Regions from separate parts of the Oryzomicrobium sp. genome, predicted to be linked through region 2. Evidence: predicted binding sites of a transcription regulator. Region 2 holds the regulator's gene; each other region holds the start of a gene.
The links. The regulator FNR, encoded in region 2, switches genes on or off when oxygen is low (the NO sensors DNR and NnrR bind a similar motif). The targets are predictions, from matches to a motif close to TTGANCTAGNTCAA.
Positions count from the first base shown of each region.

Region 1: V7Z98_RS02540 (cytochrome-c peroxidase) is a predicted target of FNR. The motif match lies at 1,985-1,998, and genes of this name have one in related genera.
Region 3: V7Z98_RS07285 (DUF2249 domain-containing protein) is a predicted target of FNR. The motif match lies at 1,953-1,966, and genes of this name have one in related genera.

Region 1 is NZ_DAISLS010000002.1:228,317-231,587, reverse strand. Features, by position in the region: gene V7Z98_RS02545 (hypothetical protein) at 200-415, shown strand; gene V7Z98_RS02540 (cytochrome-c peroxidase) at 937-1,914, opposite strand; gene apaG (Co2+/Mg2+ efflux protein ApaG) at 2,069-2,479, opposite strand; gene rpe (ribulose-phosphate 3-epimerase) at 2,618-3,271, shown strand, end outside.
Region 2 is NZ_DAISLS010000002.1:56,484-59,754, forward strand. Features, by position in the region: gene hemN (oxygen-independent coproporphyrinogen III oxidase) at 1-998, opposite strand, end outside; gene fnr (fumarate/nitrate reduction transcriptional regulator Fnr) at 1,099-1,842, shown strand; gene V7Z98_RS01765 (hemerythrin domain-containing protein) at 1,887-2,438, opposite strand; gene V7Z98_RS01770 (SirB2 family protein) at 2,450-2,848, opposite strand; gene V7Z98_RS01775 (hypothetical protein) at 2,853-3,271, opposite strand, start outside.
Region 3 is NZ_DAISLS010000006.1:169,059-172,329, forward strand. Features, by position in the region: gene V7Z98_RS07275 (CobD/CbiB family protein) at 1-588, shown strand, start outside; gene V7Z98_RS07280 (acetyl-CoA C-acyltransferase family protein) at 648-1,826, shown strand; gene V7Z98_RS07285 (DUF2249 domain-containing protein) at 2,028-2,291, shown strand; gene V7Z98_RS07290 (methyl-accepting chemotaxis protein) at 2,496-3,271, shown strand, end outside.

The DNA of each region.
Region 1 (3,271 bases), 170 kb from region 2:
GTTCTGTGGTGTTCAGACCATTAACGCCGATTACCGCAGCGCTGCAGCTCTCGGGCCTTGGGCCCGAAGAACCCGGCTTCCGGAAAAGCCCGCCGCATTTGCGCGCGGGCTTTTTCATTGGCGACCGCGCTGACCTCCGGCAGGAAGGCGGCGGGCGAAAGGGCGGATAATGGGCGTTTATCTTGCGGAAGCGACAGCCATGAGCGATCACCAGGACCCGGCCGCGGCCAAGCGGGCGGCGGAACAGGCGGCAGTGCGGGCAGCGGCGCAGTCGGAACGGCGCGGCACCCTGATCTTCGGGGCGATCGCCTGCGCCGTGATCGTGGCCCTGATCGCCGGGCTGATGGCGGTGGAAATCTACGGCGAGCGCATGGACGAGGGGCGCATCCCACCCGCCAACGCGGCGGATCGTTGAGTCCACCGAGGCACCCCGGCGATGGCGGCGGCCGCTGGGCAAACCTCCGTGCCTTGCCATGGCCCCGGTCCGACAGGTGGCGCTACTCCGGCCCTGGCTTTACGGCGGCTAGACTCTCTTTTGCCATCGTCAACGGCGATGGCACTTTTTGATGCACCGCCAAACCCCACGCCAGTCGTGGGGTTTCAGCAGGGGCTAAAAACAGCCATCGCGGTTGACGATGGCTTGGCGGGCGGAGAGCCGGGGTTGGGCCTGAAATATCCGGGCGATACTCCGTGCCAGAGGGCGCGTTGGTCGGGCTGGGCCGGTTTCTAGCCTTGCACAGCACCGGGGCGGGCCATCGCGCCAATCCCACGCAATCGAGCAGATCCCCGCTTTTACTACGAACGCCGCACCTGCGCACCCTGCGCCCGGAAAAGTCCGCTTCCCTTGGCCGCGCCCGGGGTGGGCGGCTGGAGTAGGCGTGCCCAACGAAAACGGGGGCTTGCGCCCCCGTTCGTGGTTGCTGCGGGCCTGGCGGCTTACGGCAGGGCCGGGATGGTGAACTTGGGCATCTCGCCGGTCAGGCCGTGCAGAAAGGCCACCAGGTCGTCCACCTCATCCTTGCTCAGGTCGGTCTTGAGCATTTCCTTGCCCATGATCTTCACCGCCTCGTCGAGCTTCCACACCGAGCCGTTGTTGAAGTACGGGTAGGTCAGGGCCACGTTGCGCAGGGTCTGGGTGCGGAAGGCGTGCTTGTCGCTCTCCTTCTTGGTCACCGTGTAGCGTCCTTCGTCGGTGGAGCCCGGCACCTTGATGGCGTAGAAGTTGCCGTCGGTGAAGTTGGGGCCGTTGTGGCAGCCGACGCAGCCCTTTTCGACGAAGGCCTTCATGCCCTTCTTCTGCTGGGTGCTGATCGCCGATTCATCCCCGGCCAGGTAGCGGTCGAAGGGGGAGTTCGGCGTGATCAGGGTGCGCTCGAAGGCAGCGATGGCCTTGGCCAGGTTGTCCGGATTGACCGGGTCCTTGCCGCCGAACACGTCGGCGAAGCGCTTCTGGTACTCGGGGAAGCCCTTCAGCACGGCGATCGCCTTGTCCAGGGTGATGTTGTGCTCGATGTTGGCCTGGAGGGGGCCCAGGGCCTGGGCTTCCAGGGTGGGGGCGCGGCCGTCCCAGAACTGGGAGGTGAGGAAGGCGGCGTTCAGGGTGGTAGGCGAGTTGCGCGGCCCGCGGGCGGCGCCGTGGCCGATGGCCCGGGGGATGCGGTCGGTGAAGCCTAGGGCCGGGTTGTGGCAGGTGGCGCAGGCGATGGTGCCGTCGCCGGACAGGCGGGCGTCGAAGTAGAGCATCTTGCCCAGCTCGACCTTGGCCTCGGTCTGGGGGTTGTCCGCCGGAATCGGGGCGATGGCCGGCAGGGGCTTGAACAGTTCCTTGAACTTGCCGTAGGGGTCGGCGGCCTGGCTGGCACCGGCGACGAGGAGCCCCGCGACGAGGAGGGGCAATGCGACTCTCTTTTTCATGACATCTCCCTTGCTGGTTGAAAAACCTTGTTATCAGAAGGGGATTGTCCGTTTCACGTCAGGATCAATGTTGATTTAAATCAATGGCTTGCAATAGGCATGCCCTATGGCTGCGATAGGGCGTGCCTATTCATGACGGGGAAAAAAGGCCGGCTCAGTGCAGCACCCGGGGGGCGGCCAGGGTGAATTCCGGGATGTCGGCGTCGAAGGCGGTGCCGTCGTCGGCTTCCATGCGGTAGGTGCCGCGCATGGTGCCCACCGGGGTGGGCAGGGAGCAGCCGCTGGTGTATTCGAAGCGCTCGCCGGGACGTAGCAGGGGCTGCTGGCCGATTACGCCGATGCCGCGCACTTCCTGGACCTCGTTCCGGGCGTCGGTGATGATCCAGTGGCGCGACACCAGCTTGGCAGCGACGCGACCGACGTTCTCGATGGTGATGGTGTAGGCGAAGATGTAGCGTCCGGCGTCGCTGTCGGACTGCTCGGGGATGAACTGGGGGACGGCGCTGACGCGGACGGCGTAGTCGTCCCGGGACTGCTCGGGGTCGGGGCTGGTGATGGTGGCCATGGCGGTCTTGTTGTAAGCGTTCGTGGGCCGGGCGCCGGGATGGCAGCGTCCGGGTTGGGGTTGCATTCTGACAGCGGAGTCAGGATGGGGTTCGCGGTAAAATCGCCCCTTCGCCTTTTTGCCCCTTCGGCCTCCGCCATGCACGTCATCGCCCCCAGCATCCTTTCCGCCAACTTCGCCAAGCTGGGCGAAGAAGTCTCCGCCGTGATCGCCTCCGGCGCCGACTGGATCCACTTCGACGTGATGGACAACCACTACGTCCCCAACCTCACCATCGGCCCCCTGGTGTGCGAGGCGATCCGCCCGTGCACCGCCGCGCCGATCGACGTGCACCTCATGGTCAAGCCGGTGGACCGCATCGTCCCGGACTTCGCCAAGGCCGGCGCCAACATCATCACCTTCCACCCTGAAGCCTCCGACCACGTGGACCGCACCCTGGGCTTGATCCGCGATTCCGGCTGCCAGGCCGGCCTAGTGTTCAACCCGGCCACGCCGCTTACCTACATGGACTACGTCATGGACAAGCTCGACGTGGTGCTGCTGATGAGCGTGAACCCGGGATTCGGCGGGCAAAAATTCATTCCCGGCACCCTGGACAAGCTGCGCGAGGCCCGGGCCAAGATCGACGCCTACACCGCCCGCACCGGCCGCAGCATCCGCCTGGAGATCGACGGCGGGGTGAAGGTGGACAACATCGCCGAAATCGCCCGGGCCGGGGCCGACGCCTTCGTCGCCGGTTCGGCCGTGTACGGGGCCGGCAAGGACAGCGACCGCAATCGCTACGACTCGGTC
Region 2 (3,271 bases):
TAGCCCTGGAAGTTGCGGTGCAGCCGTCCCTGGCGCTGGGCCACCGCCAGCTCGTCGTCGGGCTTGGCGAAGTGGTCCATGCCGATGAAGACGTAGCCGGCCTCGGTGAGTTTCTTGATCGCCAGTTGCAGGATCTGCAGCTTGGCGTCGGCGCTGGGCAGATCGGCCTCGAGGATGCGCCGCTGCGGCTTGAAGTGGTGCGGCAGGTGGGCGTAGTTGTAGATCGACAGGCGATCCGGGCTCATCGCCAGAACCCGCTCCAGGGTACGGTTGAAGCCCATCACGGTCTGGTGCGGCAGGCCGTAGATGAGGTCCATGGAAATCGACTGGAAGCCGTTGGCCCGGGCCGCTTCGACCACGTTGACCGTCTCGGCCTCGGACTGGATGCGGTTGACCGCCACCTGCACGCGCTCGTCGAAGTCCTGCACGCCGATGCTCATGCGGTTGAAGCCCAATTCGCCGAGCACTTCCACGGTGGCGGTATCCACCTTGCGCGGGTCTACCTCGATGGAGAACTCGCCGTCCGGCAGCAGGTGGAAATACTTGCGGGTGAGCGCCATCAACTGGCGCATCTCGTCATGGGAGAGGAAGGTGGGCGTGCCGCCGCCCCAGTGCAACTGGGCCACGTCGCGGCTGCCGTCCAGGCTCTCGGCCTGGAGGGCCAGTTCCTTGCCCAGGTACTTGATGTACTTGGCGCTGCGCCCGTGATCCTTGGTGATGATCTTGTTGCAGGCGCAGTAGTAGCAGATGGTATTGCAGAAAGGGAGGTGGAAGTATAATGACAACGCACGTCCCGCCGCACTCAACGGCCCGCCCACACCGCCGATCTCGCGTTTGCCGAGCCAGGCCTTGAGCGCCTCGGCATCGAAGGCTTCGACAAAACGGTCTGCCGTCGGATAGGACGTGTAACGCGGGCCGCTGATGTCGAAACGTTGGATGATCTCGGGATCGAAGACGACGTTGGAGGCGTTGGGGGTCGAAGAGAGCGGAAGCGCCATTGCAGGGTAATATGAGGGTTGTTCCTAAGTATTCATTGTAAGGAACAGATTCACGTTGACCTGGATCAAACCGCAATTTGCCTAGGGGCACGCACTCGTTATGTCCGAAAACCGGGCTCTGAAAACCGTCAATCTTTCGGTCATCAAGACCGCCTGTTCCAACTGCAATCTGCGCGAGTTGTGCCTGCCGCTCGGCCTGAATTCCCAGGAAATGGCCAAGCTCGAGGAAATCGTTTCCACCCGCAAGCGCGTCAAGCGCGGCGACCTGCTCTACCGGGCCGGCCAGCCCTTCGAAGCCCTCTACGCCATCCGCAGCGGCTTCTTCAAGACCGACGTGATCATGGAGGACGGCCGCGACCAGGTCACCGGCTTCCAGATGTCCGGCGAACTGCTCGGGTTGGACGGCATCAGCAGCGAGAACCACTCCTGCAACGCCATCGCCCTGGAAGACAGCGAGGTCTGCCTGATCCCCTTCGACTACCTGGAGCGCCTGTCGCGCCAGGTGCCGACCCTGCAAAACCACTTCCACAAGGTGATGAGCCGGGAGATCGTGCGCGACCACGGCGTGATGATGCTGCTCGGCACCATGCGCGCCGAAGAACGCCTGGCGGCCTTCCTGCTCAACCTGTCGCAGCGCTTCGTCGCCCGGGGCTATTCCCCCGCCGAGTTCTACCTGCGCATGACTCGGGAGGAGATCGGCAGCTACCTGGGCCTCAAGCTCGAAACCGTCTCCCGCTCCTTCTCCAAATTCCAGGAAGAAGGGCTGATCGCGGTGCAGCAGAAGCACATCCGCATCCTCGACATCCCGGGCCTGAAGCGCCTGATGAGCCACACCCCGGTCTGACGGCCCCTTCAGGGCACATCGCCAGACCTCTCCCTCTCATCGCTTCACGACGGCATCGGCGCCCCGCGCCGTGCCGCCATGTGCCCGCCCAGACGGCGCGCCACCTCCTCCGGCAGCACCCGCTTGGCCAGGGGCAGCAGTTCGGCCGTTTCCAGCGCGATGTGCTCCCGATACAGGGCCGCCAACCCCGCCACCATCTCGGCCGACAGGTCCGCCGCCCCACCGGCAAGCAGCTTGCCCAGGTGATCGAGCATGGCGTCCCGGGCCACGTCCATGCGCCGGTGGTCCTCTAGCAGGCGCCCGACCAGGGCCTCCACCTCGCCGCTGGCAGCCTCCTGGCCAGTCACAGCGGCCTTCAGGGCGGGGAACAGGTCCGTTTCCTCGTCCTCGTGATGGTGCGGCGCGGCCACGGTGAAGTAACGCACCACCCCCTCGATGGCCTGCCGGGCGGCGGTATCGACGCCATGGCGGGGCAGGTGCTCCACCAGGCGTTCCAGGGTCTTCAGCTGGGCTTCGATGCGGCCATGGCAGGCGTCGAGCATTTCCAGGGGTTCGTCGAAGGACGGGGCGGCCGGGCCGAGCAGGGATGCGGACATGGAACGGACTTTCAGGCGAGGAAGAGGAAGAAGCCCCAGGGATTGCGGGTCAGGGCCACCGAAACGATGTAGGCGAAGCAGGCCAGGGCCAGGATCAGAAAGACGATCCGCACGCCCTTGGTTCGACCGCGCTTCAAGGCCACGGTGCCGCACAGGATGTAGGCCAGCAGCCCCAACACCTTGGCGGTGAGCCACCCTTGGACGAAGGGGTATTGGTGCAGCAGGGCTGCCAGGCTGAGGGCGCTGACCAGCAGCAGGGTATCGATCACGTGAGGCGCGATGCGCAACACCCGGGCCTGGAGCCGGGGCGAATCGGCCAGCATCAGGCCGCCGCGCAGCAGGAAGCCCAGGCCGGACAGGGCCACGCAGGTGACGTGCAGGTGCTTGAGGATCAGGTAGGCAGTGGTCATTCGCTCATCCTTGGTCGAGGCAGTCGGCGATGCGTCGGCATTCGTGCCGGTAGAGGCGCAGCCCCCCCAGCAGGTTGGCGGCGAGCAGGGTGAAGGCGAGCAATACCAGGGCGCCGGCCAGGGGGGCCAGCCAATCCGGCGCCAGGGGCGCGGCAAGCAACGCCACCAAGGCCGCCGCGTGGCCGCGCAGGTGGCGCATCATGCCCGCTTCTGGCAGCAGGCGCTTCATGTTGGGCGGAATCACCCGCCCCCGTCCCCGGTTCTGCAAGTCGAGCCAGATCAGGAACGGCATTATTTTGTAGAGCATGCCGCAGATCACCGGGATGAACCCGCCGAACAAGGCCAGCACCCCGATCCACAGGGCCAGCCGGTCGCCGTTCCCCACACCCCAAACGCCCCGCCCCGCTTCCCCCGCTCCCCACA
Region 3 (3,271 bases), on a different contig from region 2:
CGGGTGACCATTGAAGAAGGGCTGGCCGCTGCCTACCGCCACGTTTTCGCCGTGGTTTTCTGGTTCGTGCTGCTGCCCGGCCCCATGGGCGCCGTGCTGTACCGGCTGGCGGCCCACCTGGCGGACCGCTGGGGCCGCCGTGCCGATCTCGCCGCAGGGTCTCGACTTGGGGAGTCGTCTCCGGGTGTGGACGGCAGCGTGGCGGTGGCGACGCTCGAATTCGGCCGCTTCGGCGAATTTGCGCAACAATCGTTTGCCATCATCGACTGGCTGCCGGCCCGGGTGACGGCCTTCATCTTTGCCATCGTCGGCAATTTCGAGGACGCCGCCTACTGCTGGCGCACCCAGGCTGCGGCCTGGGGCCAAGGCCAGTTGGGCATCGTCCTGGCGGCCGGCGCCGGCGCCCTGGGCATCCGCCTGGGCCAGCCCCTGACGGAAGGGGGCGAGCTCATCGACCGGGCCGAGCTGGGTGTGGGCGACGACGCCGACGTGGATTCGCTGCAAAGCGCGGTGGGCCTGGTCTGGCGGGCCCTGGTGCTGTGGTTGTTCTTGTTGCTGCTGCTGGGGCTGGCCAGCTGGGTCGGCTAGGCGCCGGAGGTTAGGCGCGGGCAGCGGTTTTCCCAAAGGTTTTACTAGGAGGGAGTTTCATGAGCAAAGAAGTTGTTGTCCTGAGCGCTGTCCGTTCCGCCATCGGTGGCTTCGGCGGTTCCCTGAGCACCCTTGAGCCCGCCGAACTGGGCGGCCTGGTGATGAAGGAAGCCGTGGCCCGTTCCGGCGTGGATCCGCAGCAGATCAACTACGTCACCGTCGGCAACTGCGTTCCCACCGACTCCCGCTACGCCTACGTGCCCCGCGTGGCCTCCATCCAGGCCGGCCTGTCCATGGATTCCGTGGCCATGCAGGTCAACCGCCTGTGCTCCTCCGGCCTCCAGGCCATCGTCTCCACCGCCCAGAACATCCTGCTCGGCGACTGTGAGTACGGCATCGGCGGCGGCGTCGAAGTCATGTCCCGTGGCGGCTACATGATGCCCGCCCTGCGCTCCGGCGCCCGCATGGGCGACACCAAGGCCATCGACATGATGGTGGCGGTGCTCACCGATCCCTTCGGCGTGGGCCACATGGGCATCACCGCCGAGAATCTGGCGACCAAGTGGAACATCAGCCGCGAAGAGCAGGACGCTCTCGCCCTGGAATCCCAGACCCGCGCCGCCAAGGCCATCGCCGAGGGCCGCTTCAAGTCCCAGATCGTCCCCATCACCCTGCAAAGCCGCAAGGGCGACGTGGTGTTCGACACCGACGAGCATCCCCGGGCCACCACCATGGAGTCCCTGGCCAAGATGAAGCCGGCCTTCAAGAAGGACGGCTCCGTCACCGCCGGCAATGCCTCCGGCATCAACGACGGTGCGGCCTTCTTCGTCCTGGCCGAGGCCGCCGCGGCCGCCAAGTCCGGCTACAAGCCCATGGCCCGCCTGGTTTCCTACGCTGTGGCCGGCGTGCCCAACGACGTGATGGGCGAAGGCCCGATCCCGGCGACCAAGCTGGCGCTGAAGAAGGCCGGCCTGTCCCTGGACCAGATGGACGTGATCGAGTCCAACGAAGCCTTCGCCGCCCAGGCCATCGCCGTCTCCAAGGGCCTGGGCCTCGACCCGGTCAAGACCAACCCCAACGGCGGCGCCATCGCCCTGGGTCACCCGGTGGGCTGCTCCGGCGCCTTTATCGCCACCAAGGCCCTGTACGAGTTGCAGCGCGTGGGCGGCAAGTACGCCCTGGTGACCATGTGCATCGGCGGCGGCCAGGGCATCGCGGCGATTTTCGAGCGTCTCTGATCCCGCGCGGCCTCCCGGCCCTTGGCTGGGAGCGCTTTGCGGCCGAACGGCATACCCTTCGGGGTATGCCGTTTTTGTTTGCGCCCCGGCTGTCCAAGGCAGGGGAGGGGCGGGACGGTCGGCGAATTGATGGGAATCAAGGCGCCGGAGGGAGTACCCGACAAAAATTGTCGGGAATTCAACCCCCAGCCGAGGAATCCCATGGCCCACGATTGTTCCATCCCCGTCATCCAGGACGGCATCTACGGTTTCGACGCCCGGGGCGTCGCCAAGCGCTTCCGCCACGCCGCCATCTTCGGTGCCCTGGACGCCCTCCAGCCCGGCGAGACCATGCGTTTCTGCAACGACCACGATCCCCTGCCGCTGCTGGCCCAGATCAACCAGTTCTTCGGCGACCGGGTGGCGATCCAGTACGTTCAACGCGAACCCGGCGAAATCGTCATCGACTTCCGGGTCCAAGGCTGATCCCGCCTTACCGTCTTACCCCCCTTTGGCCCCCGATTCGTTCGGGGGTTTTTCTTTTTAATCGCACCGTAGTGGTGCATTGGTAAGGTTCTGATTTCTGGCCCGTTTATTGCAACGTGTGCCGGTAGTTCGGCTGTGATTTGTCATTCAGAATAAGTAAACATTTGGCATAATGTGTAATACGGTTTCAGGGAGTGTCGGCATATGAAAAAGAATTTTCCGGTCACGGGGGCGGAAACCCCGTTTCCGGCGGGCAAGTACATCGTTTCCAAGACCGATCTGAAGGGGATCACCACCTACGCCAACGACGCCTTCGTCGAGCTGTCCGGCTTTACCCGGGAGGAGCTGATCGGCCACAGCCACAACGTGGTGCGCCACCCGGACATGCCGCCCCAGGCCTTCCAGAACCTGTGGGACACCCTCAAGGTGGGACGCCCCTGGCGCGGCATCGTCAAGAACCGCTGCAAGAGCGGCGACCACTACTGGGTGGACGCCCTGGTGGTGCCGGTACGTCAGGACAACCAGACCATCGGCTACATGTCGGTGCGCACTGCCCCGTCCCGGGAGCAGATCGCCGCCGCCGAGGCGCTGTACACCCGCCTGAATGAAACCGGGGGAAGCCTGCCCAAGCCCCGCTCCCGTGCTCGCTTCGGCCTGAGCGCGCGCTTGGGGCTGGCCACCGCCGGGGTGATGGGGGCGATGGTGCTGTCCGGCGTATTGAGTTGGTTTGGCCAGGACCTGGGCCTGGACGCCGGCCTGGAGCGCTACCTGATCCAGGGGCTGACCCTGGGGGGGCTGCTTGCTGGCGGCGCCATGGCCTGGGTGCACCGGGACATCTTCGCCGCCTTCCGCCGGGTCGAATCCAGCCTGGACCGCATTGCCCAGGGCGACCTGTCCGAGCTGATCCGCCACACCCGCCGCGACGAGGTGGGTACCCTGCTCGACGGTCTGCTCACCACCCAGTCCCACCTCAAGGTGAT